3 regions of the Enterobacter sp. MG-EB028 genome follow, and region 2 is predicted to be linked to each of the others. Evidence: predicted binding sites of a transcription regulator. Region 2 holds the regulator's gene; each other region holds the start of a gene.

Region 1 (6,171 bases), 110 kb from region 2:
GCCAGAGCCTGCCGGTTGGCGTGGGCCAGCCAACGCTGAAAGTGGACAACCTGACGGTGGGCGGCACGGCGTAATTTCCCCCCTCACCCCGGCTCTCTCCCCAACGGGGAGAAAAGACCGCACGGAGCAGTCCCCTCTCCCCGTTGGGGAGAGGGTTAGGGTGAGGGGAAAGACCTATTCTTTTCTTCTTCCCCGCATCCCCTGAAACAGCTCCGCCACGTCCACAAAATACTCGGTCAGATAATTAATACACACCTGTACCTTGAGCGGGAGTTTGTCTTTTTCGGTATACAGGGCGTACACCGGACGCGGATCGGACTGGTAGCGCGGGAAGAGGATCTCCAGCACGCCGCTGTTGATCTCGTTGATCACCCACATTAACGGCACGTAGGCGATCCCGGCACCGGCCACCAGCCAGCGCGAAATGGTCATTGGATCGTTAGTGACAAACCGTCCTTCCGGCAGCAGTTTGGTAGAGATCCCTTCCGGGGCAATCAGCTCAAATTCATTATCGGGCCGCACGCTGTACTCCAGCCACGAGTGGTTGGTGAGATCGGCGGGTTTCTCCGGAACGCCGTACTGCGCCAGATAGCTTTTCGAGGCGCAGACGACCATCGGCATGCTGCCCAGCCTGCGCGAGAACAGGCTGGAATCCTGCAACGCGCCGACGCGGATCACCACGTCCAGCCCGTCGGCAATCAGGTCCGGCGCGGGAATGCCCGTCACCAGATTTACCGTTAAGCCTGGATACTCCTTCAGCATGTCTGCCGTCATGGCAGCGAGAACATTTTGTGCCATAGTTGAAGAACACCCGATGCGCAGCGTGCCGATGGGGGTGTTGTTGAAGGCATAGAGCTGCTCATGAACATCCTGCACTTCATGCATCATGCGTCGGCAGCCCTGATAGTAAATTTTACCCGCTTCCGTCAGCCCAATGCTGCGGGTACTGCGGTTGAGCAGCTTAACCTGAAGCTCATCTTCCAGTTTGGACACCGTCTGGTTGATGGATGAGACGCTCATCTGAAGCTGGCGTGCTGCGGCGGTAAACGAGCCCAGTTCAACCACTTTGGCAAAGACCGACATGCGTTTTAAACGTTCCATTGTTCACTCTGGCTTAAAAGTGATTTAGATCACATATTATAGATAACAGCATAACAGTTACGTTAATATATTATTAATTACATAACGGCTGCGCCATTCTCGCCCGGCGTTTCTTGCTCTCCTGCGGTGGCGTGCGCTAAAAAATTCTGAAGCCTGCACTCTCTCTTATCAAGGTTAACATGAGTCTGTTTCCCGTTATCGTGGTGTTCGGTCTGTCGTTCCCACCGATATTTTTCGAGCTTCTTTTATCACTGGCGATCTTCTGGCTGGTGCGCAAGGTGCTGGTCCCTACCGGGATCTACGATTTTGTCTGGCACCCTGCATTGTTCAATACCGCGCTGTATTGCTGCCTGTTTTACCTGATATCGCGCATGTTTGTCTGAGGTTGATGTGAAAACGCTAACAAGAAAAATCTCCCGCACTGCCATCACAATGGCGCTGGTTATCCTCGCCTTCATCGCTATTTTCCGTGCCTGGGTCTACTACACCGAATCACCGTGGACGCGTGATGCACGCTTCAGCGCCGACGTGGTGGCAATAGCCCCTGACGTGGCCGGTCTTATCACGGCGGTCAACGTTCACGATAACCAGCTCGTGAAAAAAGATCAGGTCCTGTTCACCATCGACCAGCCTCGCTACCAGAAAGCGCTGGAGGAAGCGGAAGCCGACGTGGCCTATTACCAGGCGCTGGCCGCGGAGAAACGCCGCGAGGCGGGTCGTCGTAACCAGCTGGGCGTACAGGCCATGTCCCGCGAAGAGATAGACCAGTCCAACAACGTGCTGCAAACCGTGCTGCACCAGCTGGCGAAAGCGCAGGCAACGCGCGATCTGGCGAAGCTCGACCTGGAGCGTACCGTGATCCGCGCGCCAGCCGATGGCTGGGTGACCAACCTCAACGTTTATGCCGGGGAGTTCATTACCCGCGGCTCAACCGCCGTGGCGCTGGTTAAGCAGAACTCCTTCTACGTGCTCGCCTATATGGAAGAGACCAAGCTGGAGGGGGTACGTCCGGGTTACCGGGCTGAAGTCACGCCGCTTGGCAGCAACCGCGTCTTTAAGGGCACGGTCGACAGCGTTGCCGCAGGGGTAACCAACTCCAGCAGCTCTAACGATGCCAAAGGGATGGCGACGGTGGACTCCAACCTGGAGTGGGTGCGTCTGGCACAGCGCGTGCCAGTACGTATTCATCTGGACGAACAGCAGGGCAACCTGTGGCCAGCGGGCACTACCGCGACGGTGGTGATCACCGGCGAAAAAGATCGGGATGCCAGCCAGGATTCGCTCTTCCGTAAAATTGCCCACCGCCTGCGCGAGTTTGGTTAATCGCCATGGGTATCTTTTCCATCGCCAGCCAGCACATTCGCTTCGCCGTGAAGCTGGCGTGCGCCATTGTGCTGGCGCTGTTTGTCGGCTTCCATTTCCAGCTTGAAACCCCTCGCTGGGCGGTGCTCACCGCCGCGATTGTTGCGGCGGGCCCTGCCTTCGCCGCGGGCGGGGAGCCCTACTCTGGTGCGATCCGCTATCGCGGGATGCTGCGTATCATCGGAACCTTTATCGGCTGTTTCGCGGCGCTGACCATTATTATTCTGATGATCCGCACGCCGCTGCTGATGCTCATGGTGTGCTGTATCTGGGCGGGTTTCTGCACCTGGATTTCGTCTCTGGTAAAAGTGGAGAACTCCTACGCCTGGGGGCTGGCGGGCTATACCGCGTTAATTATTGTTATCACGATCCAGTCCGAACCCTTGCTCGCGCCGCAGTTTGCCGTGGAGCGCTGCAGCGAGATTGTGATTGGTATTGTCTGCGCGATCGTGGCTGACCTGCTTTTCTCCCCGCGCTCGATCAAGCAAGAGGTGGATCGCGAGCTGGACGCGCTGATCGTTGCCCAGTACCAGCTGATGCAGCTGTGCATTAAACACGGCGACAGCGAAGAGGTGGATAAAGCGTGGAGCGGACTGGTACGCCGTACGCAGGCCCTGGAAGGGATGCGCAGCAACCTCAATATGGAGTCGTCGCGCTGGGCCCGGGCGAATCGTCGCCTTAAAGCCCTTAACACCGTCTCTCTGACACTGATTACCCAGGCGTGCGAAACCTATCTCATCCAGAACACCCGCCCGGAAGCGGTCACCGATACGTTCCGCGAACTGTTTGCCGAGCCGGTAGACACCGTACAGGACGTGCATAAGCAGCTTAAGCGCATGCGCCGTGTGATTGCCTGGACCGGGGAGCGCGACACGCCGGTGACCATCTACACCTGGGTCGGCGCCGCGACGCGCTATCTGCTGCTGAAACGCGGTGTAATCAGCAACACTAAAATCAGCGCGGCGGAAGAAGAGGTGCTCCAGGGCGAAGTAGTGATCAAGGCGGAATCTGCCGAGCGGCACCACGCGATGGTCAACTTCTGGCGTACCACGCTTGCCTGTATGCTCGGCACGCTTTTCTGGCTGTGGACGGGCTGGACGTCCGGCAGCGGCGCGATGGTGATGATTGCCGTCGTGACCGCGCTGGCGATGCGTCTGCCTAACCCGCGCATGGTCGCCATTGATTTCCTCTACGGCACCATTGCCGCTCTGCCGATAGGCGCGCTCTATTTCCTGGTCATCATTCCGTCGACGCAGCAGAGCATGCTGCTGCTCTGTATCAGCCTGGCGGTAATGGCGTTCTTTATCGGCATTGAGGTACAAAAGCGGCGACTGGGATCGCTGGGGGCGCTGGCGAGTACGATTAATATCATCGTGCTGGATAACCCGATGACCTTCCATTTCAGCCAGTTCCTCGACAGCGCGTTAGGCCAGCTGGTTGGGTGTTTCCTGGCGATGATGGTGATTCTGCTGGTACGGGATAACTCGCAGGCCCGGACGGGGCGCGTGCTGTTGAACCAGTTCGTGTCGGCTGCCGTGTCGTCGATGACCACCAATACCGCGCGCCGTAAAGAGAACCACCTGCCCGCGCTCTATCAGCAGCTGTTTTTACTGCTGAACAAGTTTCCGGGGGATATCGCGAAGTTCCGCCTGGCATTAACCATGATCATTGCGCACCAACGTCTGCGTAACGCGCCGGTGCCGATCAACGACGATCTCTCGGCCTTCCACCGTCAGCTGCGTCGTACCGCCGACCATGTGCTTTCCGCCAGCAGCGATGACAAACGCCGCCGTTACTTTACCCAACTGCTTGAAGAACTCGATATTTATCAGGAAAAGCTCAAACACTGGCAGGCGCCGCCACAGGTGACCGAGCCGGTAGGGCGGCTGGTGTTTATGCTGCATCGCTACCAGAATGCCCTAACTGATAACTGACCGACGTAAAAAACCGACGCCAAAAGCGTCGGTTTTTTTGTGGCTATACTTATTCCAGCACGTACTTACATTCAGGAAGGGAGGACACATGACGACCCAGGCGCTTCAGGACAACACTCTTTTTCAGACCGGCTATCTGGTTAACGGCCTCTGGAAAACGCTGGACACAACGTTTGATGTGCTGAACCCCGCGACCGGTGAGGTCATCGCTAAAGTTGCGAAAGCGGGTAAAGCGCAAACCGAAGAAGCGATTGCAGCGGCCACCAAAGCCTTCCCGGCATGGCGTGCCAAAACCGCGAAAGAGCGTTCGGCCATTCTTTACCGCTGGTACGAACTGATTATTGAGAATAAAAGTTGGCTCGGGCGGTTAATGACCACCGAGCAGGGTAAGCCCCTGAAAGAGGCGGAAGGGGAAGTGGAGTACGCCGCCAGCTTTATCCAGTGGTTTGCCGAAGAGGCCAAACGCGCGAACGGTGAAATTATTCCGCCGATCAAGCCCGGCTCGCGCATTCTTGCGACCCGTGAGCCCATCGGCGTCGTCGCGGCCATCACGCCCTGGAACTTCCCGATGGCGATGCTCACCCGCAAGTTAGGCCCGGCGCTGGCGGCCGGATGTACCGGCGTCATCAAACCGGCAAATAACACGCCGCTCAGCGCCTTTGCGCTGCTGACGCTGGCAAAACAGGCGGGCGTGCCGGATGGCGTGCTCAACGCGGTGGCCGGAAACACCCATGAGATCAGCGATGCGATCATGGCCAGCCACGACGTGCGTAAAATCTCCTTTACCGGTTCAACCTCCGTCGGCAAAACGCTGGTGCGTAACGCCGCGGAAACCATGAAAAAAGTCTCCATGGAGCTGGGGGGAAATGCCCCGTACATCGTTTTCGAGGATGCAGACATTGACGAAGCGGTTAAGGGCGCTATCGCCAACAAGTTCCGCAATGCGGGGCAGGTTTGCGTCAGCGTGAACCGCTTCTACATTCAGGAAACCGTCTACGACAAGTTTGTGAATAAGCTCGCTGATGCGGTTAATACCCTTAAGGTGGGGAATGGCCTTGAAGAGGGCGTGGTCGTTGGGCCGCTGATCGAACCTGCGGCGGTCAACAAGGTGCGCGAGCACGTTGAAGATGCTGTCGCACGGGGGGCGACCGTGCTGGCGGGCGGTAAACCCCATCCTCTGGGCGGCAATTTCTGGATGCCAACCGTGTTGGGCGACTGCCACGAAGGCATGAAGCTGGCAGAGGAAGAGACGTTTGGCCCGGTTGCGGCCTGTTTCCGCTTCACCTCGGAAGACGAAGTCATCCAGCGCGCCAACAACACGCCCTACGGGCTGGCGGCTTACTTCTACACCCAGAACCTCTCCCGGGTTTTCCGCGTTTCGCAGGCAATCGAGAGCGGGATGATTGGCATTAACGAGTGCGCCGTTTCTACCGAGCTGGGGCCTTTTGGCGGCGTGAAAGAATCCGGACTTGGACGTGAGGGATCCGTGCTGGGGCTGGAAGAGTATCTGGAAGTTAAAACCCTGCATATCGGGGGATTATAATAGACAGGGCGGCATCTGCCGCCCGCCTGGACTGGGTGGCTGGCAATGAAAACTTATACGTTTGATTTTGACGAAATCGACAGTCAGGAAGACTTTTATCGGGAATTTATCCGGGCGTTTGATCTTGAACGGGAAAGCGTGACGAATCTGGATACGCTTTGGGATGTGGTCACCGGCAGTATGTTGCCGCTACCGCTGGAGATTGAGTTTATTCATCTTCCTGAAAAGCTG
Region 2 (6,171 bases):
AATATCATGCCCCGCAACGCGTTTCACGGCTGATCTTCCAACCTTTTCAGTCAGGGAGTTGCTATGTCTGCCAGACATCCCATTATTGCCGTTACGGGGTCGAGTGGTGCGGGAACCACCACCACCAGCCTCGCTTTTCGCAAGATTTTCGCCCAGCTGAATCTCCGTTCGGCGGAGGTCGAAGGCGACAGCTTTCACCGCTATACGCGCCCGGAGATGGACATGGCGATCCGCAAGGCGCGCGATCTGGGTAAACACATCAGCTACTTCGGCCCGGAAGCCAATGATTTCGGTCTGCTGGAGCAAACCTTCCGCGAATACGGGCAGAGCGGTACCGGGCAGTCCCGCAAGTATCTTCACACCTACGATGAAGCCGTACCCTGGAACCAGGTACCGGGCACCTTTACCCCCTGGCAACCGCTGCCGGAACCCACCGATGTATTATTTTATGAAGGATTGCACGGCGGCGTGGTTACGCCTCAGCACGACGTGGCGCGCCACGTGGATCTTCTGGTCGGGGTGGTCCCTATCGTTAACCTGGAGTGGATCCAGAAGCTAACGCGTGACATGAGCGAGCGCGGCCATTCGCGCGAGGCGGTGATGGACTCCGTGGTGCGCTCCATGGAAGACTACATCAATTACCTCACGCCACAGTTCTCCCGCACCCACATTAACTTCCAGCGCGTGCCGACGGTGGACACCTCCAATCCGTTCGCGGCGAAAAGCATCCCGTCGCTGGACGAGAGCTTTGTGGTGATCCACTTCCGCAATCTTGAAGGCATTGATTACCCCTGGCTGCTGGCGATGCTGCAGGGCTCGTTTATTTCGCACATGAATACGTTAGTGGTGCCGGGTGGAAAAATGGGGCTGGCAATGGAGCTCATCATGACGCCGCTGGTTCAGCGGTTGATGGAAGGGAAGCAGATCGCGTAAAGATGTTCCCTCTCCCCGTGGGAGAGGGTTAGGGTGAGGGCATCAACACGCACGATGCCCCGTGAATCACACCTCAATCACTTCATACGAATGCGTAATTTTTACCGCTTTCTCCAGCATTAGCGCCACAGAGCAGTACTTCTCCGCAGACAGGTCCACCGCGCGTGAAACCGCCGCGTCTTTCAGCGCTTTCCCGGTGACAACAAAGTGCAGATTTATGTGGGTGAACAGGCGTGGCGCCTCTTCGCGACGTTCTGAGGTGAGTTTAACCTCGCAATCCGTTACGTCATGACGACCTTTTTGCAGAATCGACACCACGTCAATCGCACTGCATCCACCTGCCGCCATCAGCACCATTTCCATTGGGCTCGGCGCTTTATCGCCGGAGTTACCATCCATCAAAATCTGGTGTCCTGACGCGGACTCCCCCAGGAACGTTAAACCTTCAACCCACTTCACGCGCGCTTGCATATTCATTAACTCCAACGTTGCATTTTTGGTGACAGATTACGCGTGCGTTACATTTCTCGCAATGGAAGGCGACCTGCATCATGCTGAAGCGAGACACCAGGAGACACGCGGCGAAAGCTATGCTAAAACACTCAGGATGCTACAGTAATACATTGACGTTACACATGTATGCAGAGGACATCAAACTTTACTGGCTGCGAAACGTTACGACAGCCGACTTCCCAGGGTATGGGTAAGAATTCGATTGCAACCCCAGAGTCCGGATGCATCTGATGACTCTGGTGACAGCTTATAACAGAGGATAACAGCGCATGGTGCTTGGCAAACCGCAAACAGACCCGACTCTCGAATGGTTCTTGTCTCATTGCCACATTCATAAGTACCCATCGAAGAGCACGCTGATTCACCAGGGTGAAAAAGCGGAAACGTTGTATTACATCGTCAAAGGCTCGGTGGCAGTGCTGATCAAAGATGAGGAAGGGAAAGAGATGATCCTTTCTTATCTGAACCAGGGCGATTTTATCGGTGAACTGGGCCTGTTTGAAGAAGGCCAGGAACGTAGCGCCTGGGTTCGTGCAAAGACAGCATGTGAAGTGGCTGAAATTTCTTACAAGAAATTCCGTCAGCTGATTCAGGTAAACCCTGACATCCTGATGCGTCTTTCTTCCCAGATGGCGCGCCGTCTGCAGGTGACGTCAGAGAAAGTGGGTAACCTCGCCTTCCTGGACGTGACCGGCCGTATCGCGCAAACCCTGCTGAACCTGGCGAAACAGCCAGACGCGATGACCCACCCGGACGGCATGCAAATTAAAATTACCCGTCAGGAAATTGGTCAGATCGTTGGTTGCTCCCGTGAAACAGTGGGCCGTATTCTGAAAATGCTGGAAGATCAAAACCTGATCTCCGCCCACGGTAAAACCATCGTGGTTTACGGAACCCGTTAATCCTGCTTAAACGGCGTGCCATCGCGAGGTGTCACGCCGTTTTTGTCTCTTTTCCCCATGTGGCGCAGGCTGATCTATCACCCGGAAGTTAACTACGCACTGCGACAAACGCTGGTGTTGTGTCTTCCTGTGGCCGTGGGCCTGCTCCTGGGTCATCTTCAGCAGGGCCTGCTGTTTTCCCTCGTGCCCGCCTGCTGCAACATCGCCGGTCTGGACACGCCGCATAAGCGCTTTTTCAAACGCCTGATTATCGGGGGCTGCCTGTTTGCAGGCTGTAGCCTCGCGGTGCAGCTGTTACTGGCTCGCGATATTCCCCTGCCACTGATCCTGACCGTGCTGGCGATGACCCTCGGCGTCACGGCGGAAATCAGCTCGCTGCACGCTCGCCTGCTTCCAGCGTCACTCATTGCGGCCATCTTTACCCTGAGCCTCGCCGGGAATATGCCCGTGTGGGAGCCGCTGCTGATCTACGCCCTCGGCACGCTGTGGTACGGGCTGTTTAACTGGTTCTGGTTCTGGCTATGGCGAGAGCAGCCGCTGCGAGAATCTCTGAGCCTGCTCTACGTGCAGCTTGCGGATTACTGCGAAGCCAAATACACCCTGCTCACCCAGCATACCGATCCGGAAAAATCCTTACCGCCGCTGCTGACGCGCCAGCAAAAAGTGGTGGATTTGATAAGCCAGTGCTATCAGCAGCTGCATATGCTCGCCGCAAACAAGAACCACGAGTACAAACGGCTGCTGCGTACCTTCCAGGTGGGGCTGGACCTTCAGGAGCATATCTCCGTTAGCCTTCATCACCCGCAGGAGGTGCAAAAGCTGGTTGAGCGCAGCCATGCCGAAGCGGTGATTCGCTGGAACGCGCAGACCGTCTCCGCGCGCCTGCGGGTGCTGGCTGACGATATACTTTATCACCGCTACCCCACGCGCTTTAACATGGACAAACAGCTCGGCGCGCTGGAGAAAATTGCCCGTCAGCACCCGGAAAATCCGGTCGGCCAGTTTGCCGCCTGGCACTTCAGCCGCATCGCCCGCGTGCTGCGCACCCAGCGACCGCTTTATCCCCGCGACCTGATGGCGGATAAACAAAAACGTCTGCCGCTGCTGCCGGCGCTCAAAAGCTATCTTTCTCTTAAATCGTCCGCCCTGCGCAACGCCGCACGAATTAGCGTCATGCTCAGTATCGCCAGCCTGATGGGCATGGCGCTGCACCTGCCGAAACCCTACTGGATCTTAATGACCGTGCTGTTTGTCACCCAGAACGGCTATGGCGCCACGCGGGTGCGCATTCTGCACCGGGCGGGCGGCACGATGGCGGGGCTGATTATTGCAGGCGTGACGCTGCACTTTCACGTGCCCGAGGGCTATACCCTGGCGGGCATGCTGGCTATCACCCTGGTGAGCTATCTAATCATTCGCAAAAACTACGGCTGGGCGATGGTGGGCTTTACGGTAACGGCGGTATATACCCTGCAGCTGCTTACGCTTAACGGCGAACAGTTCATCGTTGCCCGCCTGATCGACACGCTGATTGGCTGTCTGATCGCCTTTGGCGGTATGGTCTGGCTGTGGCCACAGTGGCAGAGCGGGCTGCTAAGACAGAACGCCCACGACGCGCTGGAGGCCGATCAGCAGGCCATTCGTCTGATCCTGAGCGACGATCCGCAGCCTTCCCCGCTTGCCTACGAACGTATGAAGGTCAACCAGGCGCATAACGCCCTCTTTAACTCGCTGAATCAGGCGATGCAGGAGCCGGGCTTTAATTCTCATTATCTGGCGGACATGAAGCTGTGGGTGACGCACAGCCAGTTTATCGTCGAGCATATCAACGCCATGACGACGCTGGCGCGCGAGCACACGATGCTGACGCCGGATCTGGCGCAGCGCTATTTGCAGTCGTGTGAAATTGCGTTGCAGAGGTGTCAGCAGCGTCTGGAGTATGACGCGCCGGGCGAATCGGGCGACTCAAACATTCTGGAAGCGCCGGAGACGTTAACCCACGGGCCGATGAGCACGCTGGAGCAGCATTTGCAGCGTGTGCTGGGACATCTGAACACCATGCACACCATTTCGTCGGTGGCATGGCGTCAGCGCCCGCATCACGGGATTTGGTTAACGCGCCGGTTAAAGCGAACCGAGTATTAGCCTTTAACGAGCTTCGCGACCGCCGCGGCAAAGCGGGTTAACCCGTCTTCTATATCTTTTTCTTCCACCACCAGCGACGGCGCAAAGCGCATCACGTCCGGCCCCGCGTTGAGCACCATGACGCCTTCATGCGCGGCAGCGTGAAGGAAATCGCGCGCGCGGCCTTTGTACTGCGGCTTCAGCTCGGCGCCAATCAACAGCCCCATTCCGCGGATCTCGCTGAACACGTCGTACTGTTCATCAATCTTTTTCAGGTGTTTCACAAACAGCTCGCGTTTCGCGCTAACGCCGTTCAGCACTTCCGGCGTGTTGATGATGTCGAACGCGGCTCCCGCCACGGCGCTCGCCAGCGGGTTACCGCCGTAGGTGGAGCCGTGAGATCCGACGTGGAACGCGGAGGCGATCTCCTGCGTCGTCAGTACCGCACTCACCGGGAAACCACCGCCGAGCGCTTTGGCGCTGGTCAGAATATCCGGCGTCACGCCGTAGTGCATGTAAGCAAACAGGTCTCCGGTACGCCCCATCCCGCACTGTACCTCATCAAACACCAGCAGCGCCTGATGTTCGTCGCACAGCGCGCGCAGCCCTTTCAGGAACTCCGGGGTCGCCGCCGTCACGCCGCCTTCACCCTGAATCGGCTCCACCACTACCGCGCAGGTGTGGTCGTCCATCACCGCTTTCACCGCGTGCAGATCGTTAAACGGCACGTGGACGATGTCTGCCGGTTTTGGGCCAAAGCCGTCGGAATACTTCGGCTGGCCGCCAACGGAGACGGTAAAGAAAGAGCGTCCGTGGAAGGCGTTATGGAAGGCGATGATTTTGGTTTTGTAAGGACTGTGACGCGTTGTCGCGTAGTAGCGCGCCAGCTTGAAGGCGGTTTCGTTGGCCTCGGTGCCGGAGTTCATAAACAGCACGCGCTCGGCAAAGGTGGCATCAATGATCTTACGGCCCAGGCGCAGCGCCGGTTCGTTGGTGAACACGTTACTGGTGTGCCACAGGGTTTCGCCCTGGGTTTTCAGCGCCTCCACCAGCGCAGGATGGCAGTGACCCAGCGCCGTAACCGCAATACCGCCCGCGAAATCCACATACTCTTTGCCCTGCTGATCCCAGACGCGGCTGCCCTTCCCCTTCACCGGGATAAACTCAGCCGGTGCATAAATCGGCAGAATCACTTCATCGAATGTCGCGCGGGTAATTGCTGGTTGTTCAGTTGCCATGTCATGCCCATCCATTTTATGTCACATTGATTGTGAAAATATAATCACAAAATATGCATAAAAAATCACAGCAAGGCAACAGATATTCAGCGATTAAGGAAATTTGCCAGCAGCGCGTGCCCCTGCTCGCTGAGGATACTTTCCGGGTGGAACTGCACGCCTTCGAGATCCCACTCGTGGTGGCGAATCCCCATGATCTCCTGGGTATCGCTCCAGGCGGTCACGTCAAAGCAGTCGGGTAGCGTCGGCGGGTCAATCACCAGCGAATGGTAGCGCGTCACGGTTAACGGGTTATTAAGCCCTGTGAATACGCCCGTGCCGGTGTGGGTAACCGGCGAGGTTTTGCCGTGCATCACTTTTGCGGCACGCACGATGGTAGCCCCAAATACCTGGGCAATCGCCTGATGGCCGAGACAGACGCCCAGGATCGGCAGCCTGCCGGCATAGTGGTGAATAACGTC
Region 3 (6,171 bases), 470 kb from region 2:
GAAGCCGACTATACTGCGCGAATCACATTAGAGGAAGTTGATAATATTAATTGGCGATTAATATAGCTAATACAAGAAAAGCCCGGTGGCGCTAGCGCTTACCGGGCCTACGAGTGAAGTTACTCTGCTTCTTTAACTTTTTTGACGTTTACGTCCATCTGCGGGTACGGGAAGCTGATGCCGTTGGCATCGAAGTCGCGCTTAATGCGCTCCAGCACGTCCCAGTACACGTTTTGCAGATCGCTGCTTTTGCTCCAGATACGCACCACGAAGTTAATCGAGGACGCGCCCAGTTCGTTCAGGCGAACCGTCTGCTCTTTGTCTTTCAGAATGCGGTCGTCAGAAGCGATGATGTTCGCGATCAGCGACTTCACCTGATCGATATCGGAATCATACGCCACGCTGATGATGAGCTCGTTACGACGCACCGGCTCGCGGGAAAAGTTAATGATATTGCCCGCGATGATTTTCCCGTTCGGCACCACCACGATACGGCCGTCGACGGTACGCAGGGTGGTAGAGAAAATCTGCACCTGCAGCACGGTGCCGGCAATGCCGCCCAGATCAACGTATTCGCCGGAGCGGAACGGACGGAAGGTCACCAGCAGCACGCCTGCCGCCAGGTTTGAAAGCGAGCCCTGCAGCGCCAGACCAATAGCCAGACCGGCGGCACCGAGAACGGCAATAACGGAGGCGGTCTGCACGCCCACACGGCCCAGCGCCGCAATCAGCGTAAAGGCGATAATGCCGTAGCGCACCAGTGCGGAGAGGAAGTCAGCCACCGTGGCGTCAATGTGACGGGCCAGCATTACGCGGTTAACCGCGTTCGATACGATACGCGCCACGATCATCCCGACGATAATGATCGCAATTGCCGCAACGATGTTCACGGCATAGCTCAGCAGCAGCGCCTGGTTGCGCACTAGCCAGTTACCGGCGTGATTGATGCTGTCTACAACATCGAGTTGTTCCATTTATTCTTCCTTTTGTTAAACCAAAACACTAAATCCATCCCCCATGGAGACAGGCAGGTCAGTAAAGGGTAAACAAAAAGCGCATGTTTTGCCAAACAGATCACAAAATCAGATGTTGCAGCATGTTGAAAATGCATAAAAAAAGGCCCGCATTTGCGGGCCTTCCGATGCTGTTAGCAGCTCAAATCACAGAACGTCGATTGCGTTCAGTTCTTTGAAAGCCTGCTCCAGACGGGTCACCATGGACGTCTGAGCAGCGCGCAGCCATACGCGTGGATCGTAGTATTTCTTGTTCGGCTGGTCTTCGCCTTTCGGGTTGCCCAGCTGGCCCTGCAGGTAAGCTTCGTTGGTTTTGTAGTACTGCAGGATACCGTCCCATGTTGCCCACTGGGTGTCGGTATCGATGTTCATTTTCACTACGCCGTAGCTTACGGAGTCTTTGATTTCCTGAGCAGAAGAACCGGAACCGCCGTGGAAGACGAAGTTCAGGCTGTTGTGCGGCAGGTTGTGTTTTTTGGAAACGTATTCCTGAGAGTCACGCAGGATGGTTGGAGTCAGAACCACGTTACCTGGTTTGTAAACGCCATGGACGTTGCCGAAGGACGCTGCGATGGTGAAGCGTGGGCTGATTTTGCTCAGCTCGGTGTAAGCGTAATCAACGTCTTCTGGCTGGGTGTACAGTGCAGAAGCGTCCATGTGGCTGTTGTCCACGCCGTCTTCTTCACCGCCGGTGCAACCCAGTTCAATTTCCAGGGTCATGTCCATTTTGGCCATGCGCGCCAGGTATTTAGAGCAGATTTCGATGTTTTCGTGCAGTGACTCTTCAGACAGGTCGATCATGTGAGAAGAGAACAGTGGCTTACCGGTTGCCGCGAAGTGTTTTTCACCCGCGTCCAGCAGACCGTCGATCCACGGCAGCAGTTTCTTCGCGCAGTGGTCAGTGTGCAGGATAACCGGAACACCGTAGTGTTCAGCCATCTGGTGTACGTGGTGCGCACCAGAGATAGCGCCCAGGATTGCAGCACCCTGAGGAATGTCAGTTTTCACGCCTTTACCTGCGATGAACGCAGCGCCACCATTAGAGAACTGAACGATAACTGGCGCTTTAACTTTAGCAGCAGTTTCCAGTACGGCGTTGATGGAGTCGGTACCTACGCAGTTAACTGCTGGCAGAGCGAAGTTGTTTTCTTTAGCTACCTGGAACACTTTCTGTACGTCATCACCAGTGATAACGCCAGGTTTTACGAAATCAAAAATTTTAGACATGTTGCTTAGTCCTGTATCTTCGGCCGTTAGAAAAGGTGCGAGCTCTTAGAAGCGCGCTGAAAATTGGGCAGGTTTCCCTGCCCTTGAATGGCTTACTTCTTAGCGCGCTCTTCGAGCATTGCTACTGCTGGCAGTACTTTGCCTTCCACGAATTCGAGGAATGCGCCGCCACCAGTGGAGATGTAGGAGATTTTGTCAGCGATACCGAACAGGTCGATTGCTGCCAGGGTGTCACCACCGCCTGCGATAGAGAACGCTTCGCTGTCTGCGATAGCGTTAGCAACGATTTCGGTACCTTTGCGGAAGTTCGGGAATTCGAACACGCCAACAGGACCGTTCCACAGGATAGTTTTTGCGTTTTTAAGGATTTCAGCCAGTTTCTGTGCAGAAACGTCGCCCAGGTCCAGAATCTGCTCTTCATCTTTGATGTCGTTTACAGATTTCAGGGTCGCGGTAGCGGTTTCGGAGAACTCGGTCGCCACGCGAACGTCAGTTGGAACCGGGATATCACAGGTACCCAGCAGGCGTTTGGCTTCGTCAACCAGGTCTGCTTCGTACAGGGATTTACCCACGTTGTGGCCCTGAGCAGCAACGAAGGTGTTCGCAATACCACCGCCGACGATCAGCTGGTCAGCGATTTTAGACAGGGAATCCAGAACGGTCAGTTTGGTAGAAACTTTAGAACCACCAACGATAGCCACCATTGGACGAGCAGGCTCTTTCAGCGCTTTACCCAGCGCTTCCAGTTCGTCGGCCAGCAGAGGACCGGCGCACGCTACGTCTGCGAATTTACCGATACCGTGGGTAGACGCCTGCGCACGGTGAGCTGTGCCGAACGCATCCATCACGAATACGTCGCACAGTGCAGCGTATTTTTTGGACAGGGTTTCGTCGTCTTTCTTCTCGCCTTTGTTGAAGCGAACGTTTTCCAGAACTACCAGTTCACCGGCAGCCACTTCAACGCCGTCCAGATAATCTTTCACCAGGCGAACTGGGTTGGACAGTTTGTCTTTCAGGTAATTAACAACTGGCAGCAGAGAGAACTCTTCGTTGTACTCGCCTTCGGTTGGACGGCCCAGGTGGGAGGTGACCATCACTTTAGCGCCCTGCTTCAGAGCCAGCTCGATGGTTGGTAGAGATGCACGGATACGCGCGTCGCTGGTCACTTTGCCATCTTTAACCGGTACGTTCAGATCGGCACGGATGAAAACGCGTTTACCAGCCAGATCCAGATCGGTCATCTTAATTACAGACATGGTGAATCCTCTCGTTGATTCTTAAAGTTTTGCAGACGCACGATGCGTCTTACCTGAAACCTTGAGCGGCCATTGCTAACGTAGTGTCGAGCATCCGGTTAGCAAAGCCCCATTCGTTATCACACCAGACCAGCGTCTTGATAAGGTGTGCGCCACTGACTCGCGTCTGCGTGCCATCGACGATGGCACTGTGCGGGTCGTGGTTAAAATCTACTGAGACCAACGGTAATTCCGTATAGTCAACTATACCATGAAATGCTCCCTGTGCCGCTTTTTGCAGCAACAGGTTGACTTCGCAGGCTTTTACCGGTTTTTTCACCGTCACGCTGAGGTCAATTGCCGTCACGTTAATTGTCGGGACACGCACGGCAATCGCTTCAAAACGGTCATTAAACTGCGGGAAAATTCGGGTGATCCCTGCCGCCAGCTTTGTGTCCACCGGAATGATTGACTGGCTCGCCGCGCGCGTGCGTCGTAAATCCGGATGGTAAGCGTCGATAACTTGCTGATCGTGCATGGCGGAGTGAATCGTGGTCACGGTGCCGGATTCAATGCCGTACGCATCGTCTAACAGTTTGATGACCGGAATAATGCAGTTGGTGGTGCAGGAGGCGTTGGAAACGATGAGGTGTTCAGCCTTCAGCTCATGCTGGTTGACGCCAAACACGACGGTCGCGTCGAGATCGTTACTGCCGGGATGAGAAAACAGGACTTTTTTTGCGCCAGCGGCCAGATGCGCTTCGCCGTGTTCGCGGTTACCGTAAACACCGGTGCAGTCGAGCACCACATCCACGCCCAGTTCCCGCCAGGGTAGTCCTGCAATACTGCTCTCATGCAGTACGCGAATCGCGTCGTCACCGACAAACAGCTGCTCTCTTTCCTGGCGAACATCCCAGGCAAAGCGGCCGTGGCTGGTGTCATATTTCAACAAATGCGCCATGCCCGCAGCATCCGCCAGTTCGTTGATTGCCACCACGGTGATTTCCGCACGACGCCCGGATTCATATAAAGCACGAACCACGTTGCGCCCGATGCGACCGAAGCCATTAATCGCTACGCGTACGGTCATAGATCTCCTGCAAAGCTATCCCTGAGTTTGAGGTGGCTGAAAGAGTAATCCAGCTACGCCCGAAGGGGAATCCTTGCTATCACAAACTGCGATTGATTGGTCAATTGTCGAACATTTAATCGACTGAAACGCTTCAGCAAGAATAAGCGAATCGAGGAATAAAAGGAATGTCTGTCCAGATGAATAAGCGAGCTATATGACTTGCGTCACATTTTTGGTGGAATAATTTACGCCGAGGGAAAAGCAAAACGGTAACCGAAAGGTTACCGTTTTTAGTGTTTGCACCCTCTCCCCGTGGGAGAGGGTCGGGGTGAGGGCATCAGCCCGCACCGTACAAGCGATTACAGCAGTTCTTTCGCCTTAGCGACAACGTTCTCAACGGTGAAGCCGAACTCTTCGAACAGCTGCTCTGCCGGAGCAGACTCACCGAAGGTGGTCATACCGACGATAGCGCCGTTCAGGCCCACGTATTTGAACCAGTAGTCAGCGATACCCGCTTCCACTGCCACGCGAGCGGAAACCGCTTTAGGCAGTACGGATTCGCGGTAAGCGGCATCCTGCTTGTCGAACGCGTCGGTAGACGGCATGGAGACCACGCGCGCTTTCACGCCTTCGGCAGTCAGTTTTTCCCACGCAGCAACAGCCAGTTCAACTTCAGAACCGGTGGCGATGAAGATCAGCTGTGGCTGGCCCGCGCAATCTTTCAGCACGTAACCACCGCGCGCGATGTTCGCCAGCTGCTCTGGCGTGCGTTCCTGCTGCGCCAGGTTCTGACGGGAGAGGATCAGCGCGGTTGGACCGTCCTGACGCTCAACGCCGTATTTCCACGCTACCGCGGATTCAACCTGGTCACATGGACGCCATGTGCTCATGTTCGGGGTCACGCGCAGAGAAGCTACCTGCTCTACCGGCTGGTGAGTTGGGCCATCTTCGCCCAGACCGATGGAGTCGTGGGTGTAGACCATCACCTGACGTTGTTTCATCAGCGCGGCCATACGCACGGCGTTACGTGCATATTCCACAAACATCAGGAAGGTAGAGGTGTACGGCAGGAAACCACCGTGCAGGGAGATACCGTTCGCGATAGCGGTCATACCAAATTCACGTACACCGTAATGGATGTAGTTACCGGCAGTATCTTCGTTGATTGGCTTAGAACCAGACCACAGGGTCAGGTTAGATGGCGCCAGGTCAGCGGAGCCACCGAGGAATTCAGGCAGCAGAGGACCGAACGCTTCAATCGCATTCTGAGACGCTTTACGGCTCGCGATTTTAGACGGATTCGCCTGCAGCTTAGCGATGAATTCGTTGGCTTTCGCGTCGAAGTCAGACGGCATATCGCCTTTCATACGACGGGTGAATTCAGCCGCTTCCTGTGGGAACGCTTTCGCATAGGCAGCGAACTTCTCGTTCCAGGCCGCTTCTTTCGCCTGGCCCACTTCTTTTGCATCCCACTGGGCATAGATCTCAGACGGGATTTCGAATGCAGGGTATTTCCAGCCAAGCTGCTCACGGGTCAGTGCGATTTCCGCGTCACCCAGCGGTGCGCCGTGGGAGTCATGGGTGCCCGCTTTGTTCGGAGAACCGAAGCCGATGATGGTTTTGC

What was found. Region 2 encodes CRP, which controls carbon source genes, mostly activating them, when cyclic AMP is high. Its sites were predicted from a motif close to ATGTGANNNNNNTCACAT; they were not measured.
Region 1: the regulator CRP is predicted to act here: its motif matches at 1,119-1,136, upstream of aaeR (HTH-type transcriptional activator AaeR).
Region 3: the regulator CRP is predicted to act here: its motif matches at 4,760-4,777, upstream of epd (erythrose-4-phosphate dehydrogenase).

What each region holds. Positions count from the first base shown of each region.
Region 1 covers NZ_CP195079.1:4,311,239-4,317,409, reverse strand. Annotated here, with positions in the region: gene tldD (metalloprotease TldD) at 1-74, shown strand, start outside; gene aaeR (HTH-type transcriptional activator AaeR) at 175-1,101, opposite strand; gene aaeX (p-hydroxybenzoic acid efflux pump operon protein AaeX) at 1,281-1,484, shown strand; gene aaeA (p-hydroxybenzoic acid efflux pump subunit AaeA) at 1,492-2,424, shown strand; gene aaeB (p-hydroxybenzoic acid efflux pump subunit AaeB) at 2,430-4,397, shown strand; gene ACR42C_RS20450 (NAD-dependent succinate-semialdehyde dehydrogenase) at 4,486-5,940, shown strand; gene ACR42C_RS20445 (barstar family protein) at 5,986-6,171, shown strand, end outside.
Region 2 covers NZ_CP195079.1:4,419,196-4,425,366, forward strand. Annotated here, with positions in the region: gene ACR42C_RS21075 (YheU family protein) at 1-33, shown strand, start outside; gene ACR42C_RS21080 (phosphoribulokinase) at 64-933, shown strand; gene ACR42C_RS21085 (OsmC family protein) at 1,000-1,404, opposite strand; gene crp (cAMP-activated global transcriptional regulator CRP) at 1,716-2,348, shown strand; gene ACR42C_RS21095 (YccS/YhfK family putative transporter) at 2,406-4,493, shown strand; gene argD (bifunctional acetylornithine/succinyldiaminopimelate transaminase) at 4,490-5,710, opposite strand; gene pabA (aminodeoxychorismate synthase component 2) at 5,797-6,171, opposite strand, start outside.
Region 3 covers NZ_CP195079.1:3,953,124-3,959,294, forward strand. Annotated here, with positions in the region: gene mscS (small-conductance mechanosensitive channel MscS) at 120-974, opposite strand; gene fbaA (class II fructose-bisphosphate aldolase) at 1,161-2,240, opposite strand; gene pgk (phosphoglycerate kinase) at 2,333-3,496, opposite strand; gene epd (erythrose-4-phosphate dehydrogenase) at 3,546-4,565, opposite strand; gene tkt (transketolase) at 4,907-6,171, opposite strand, start outside.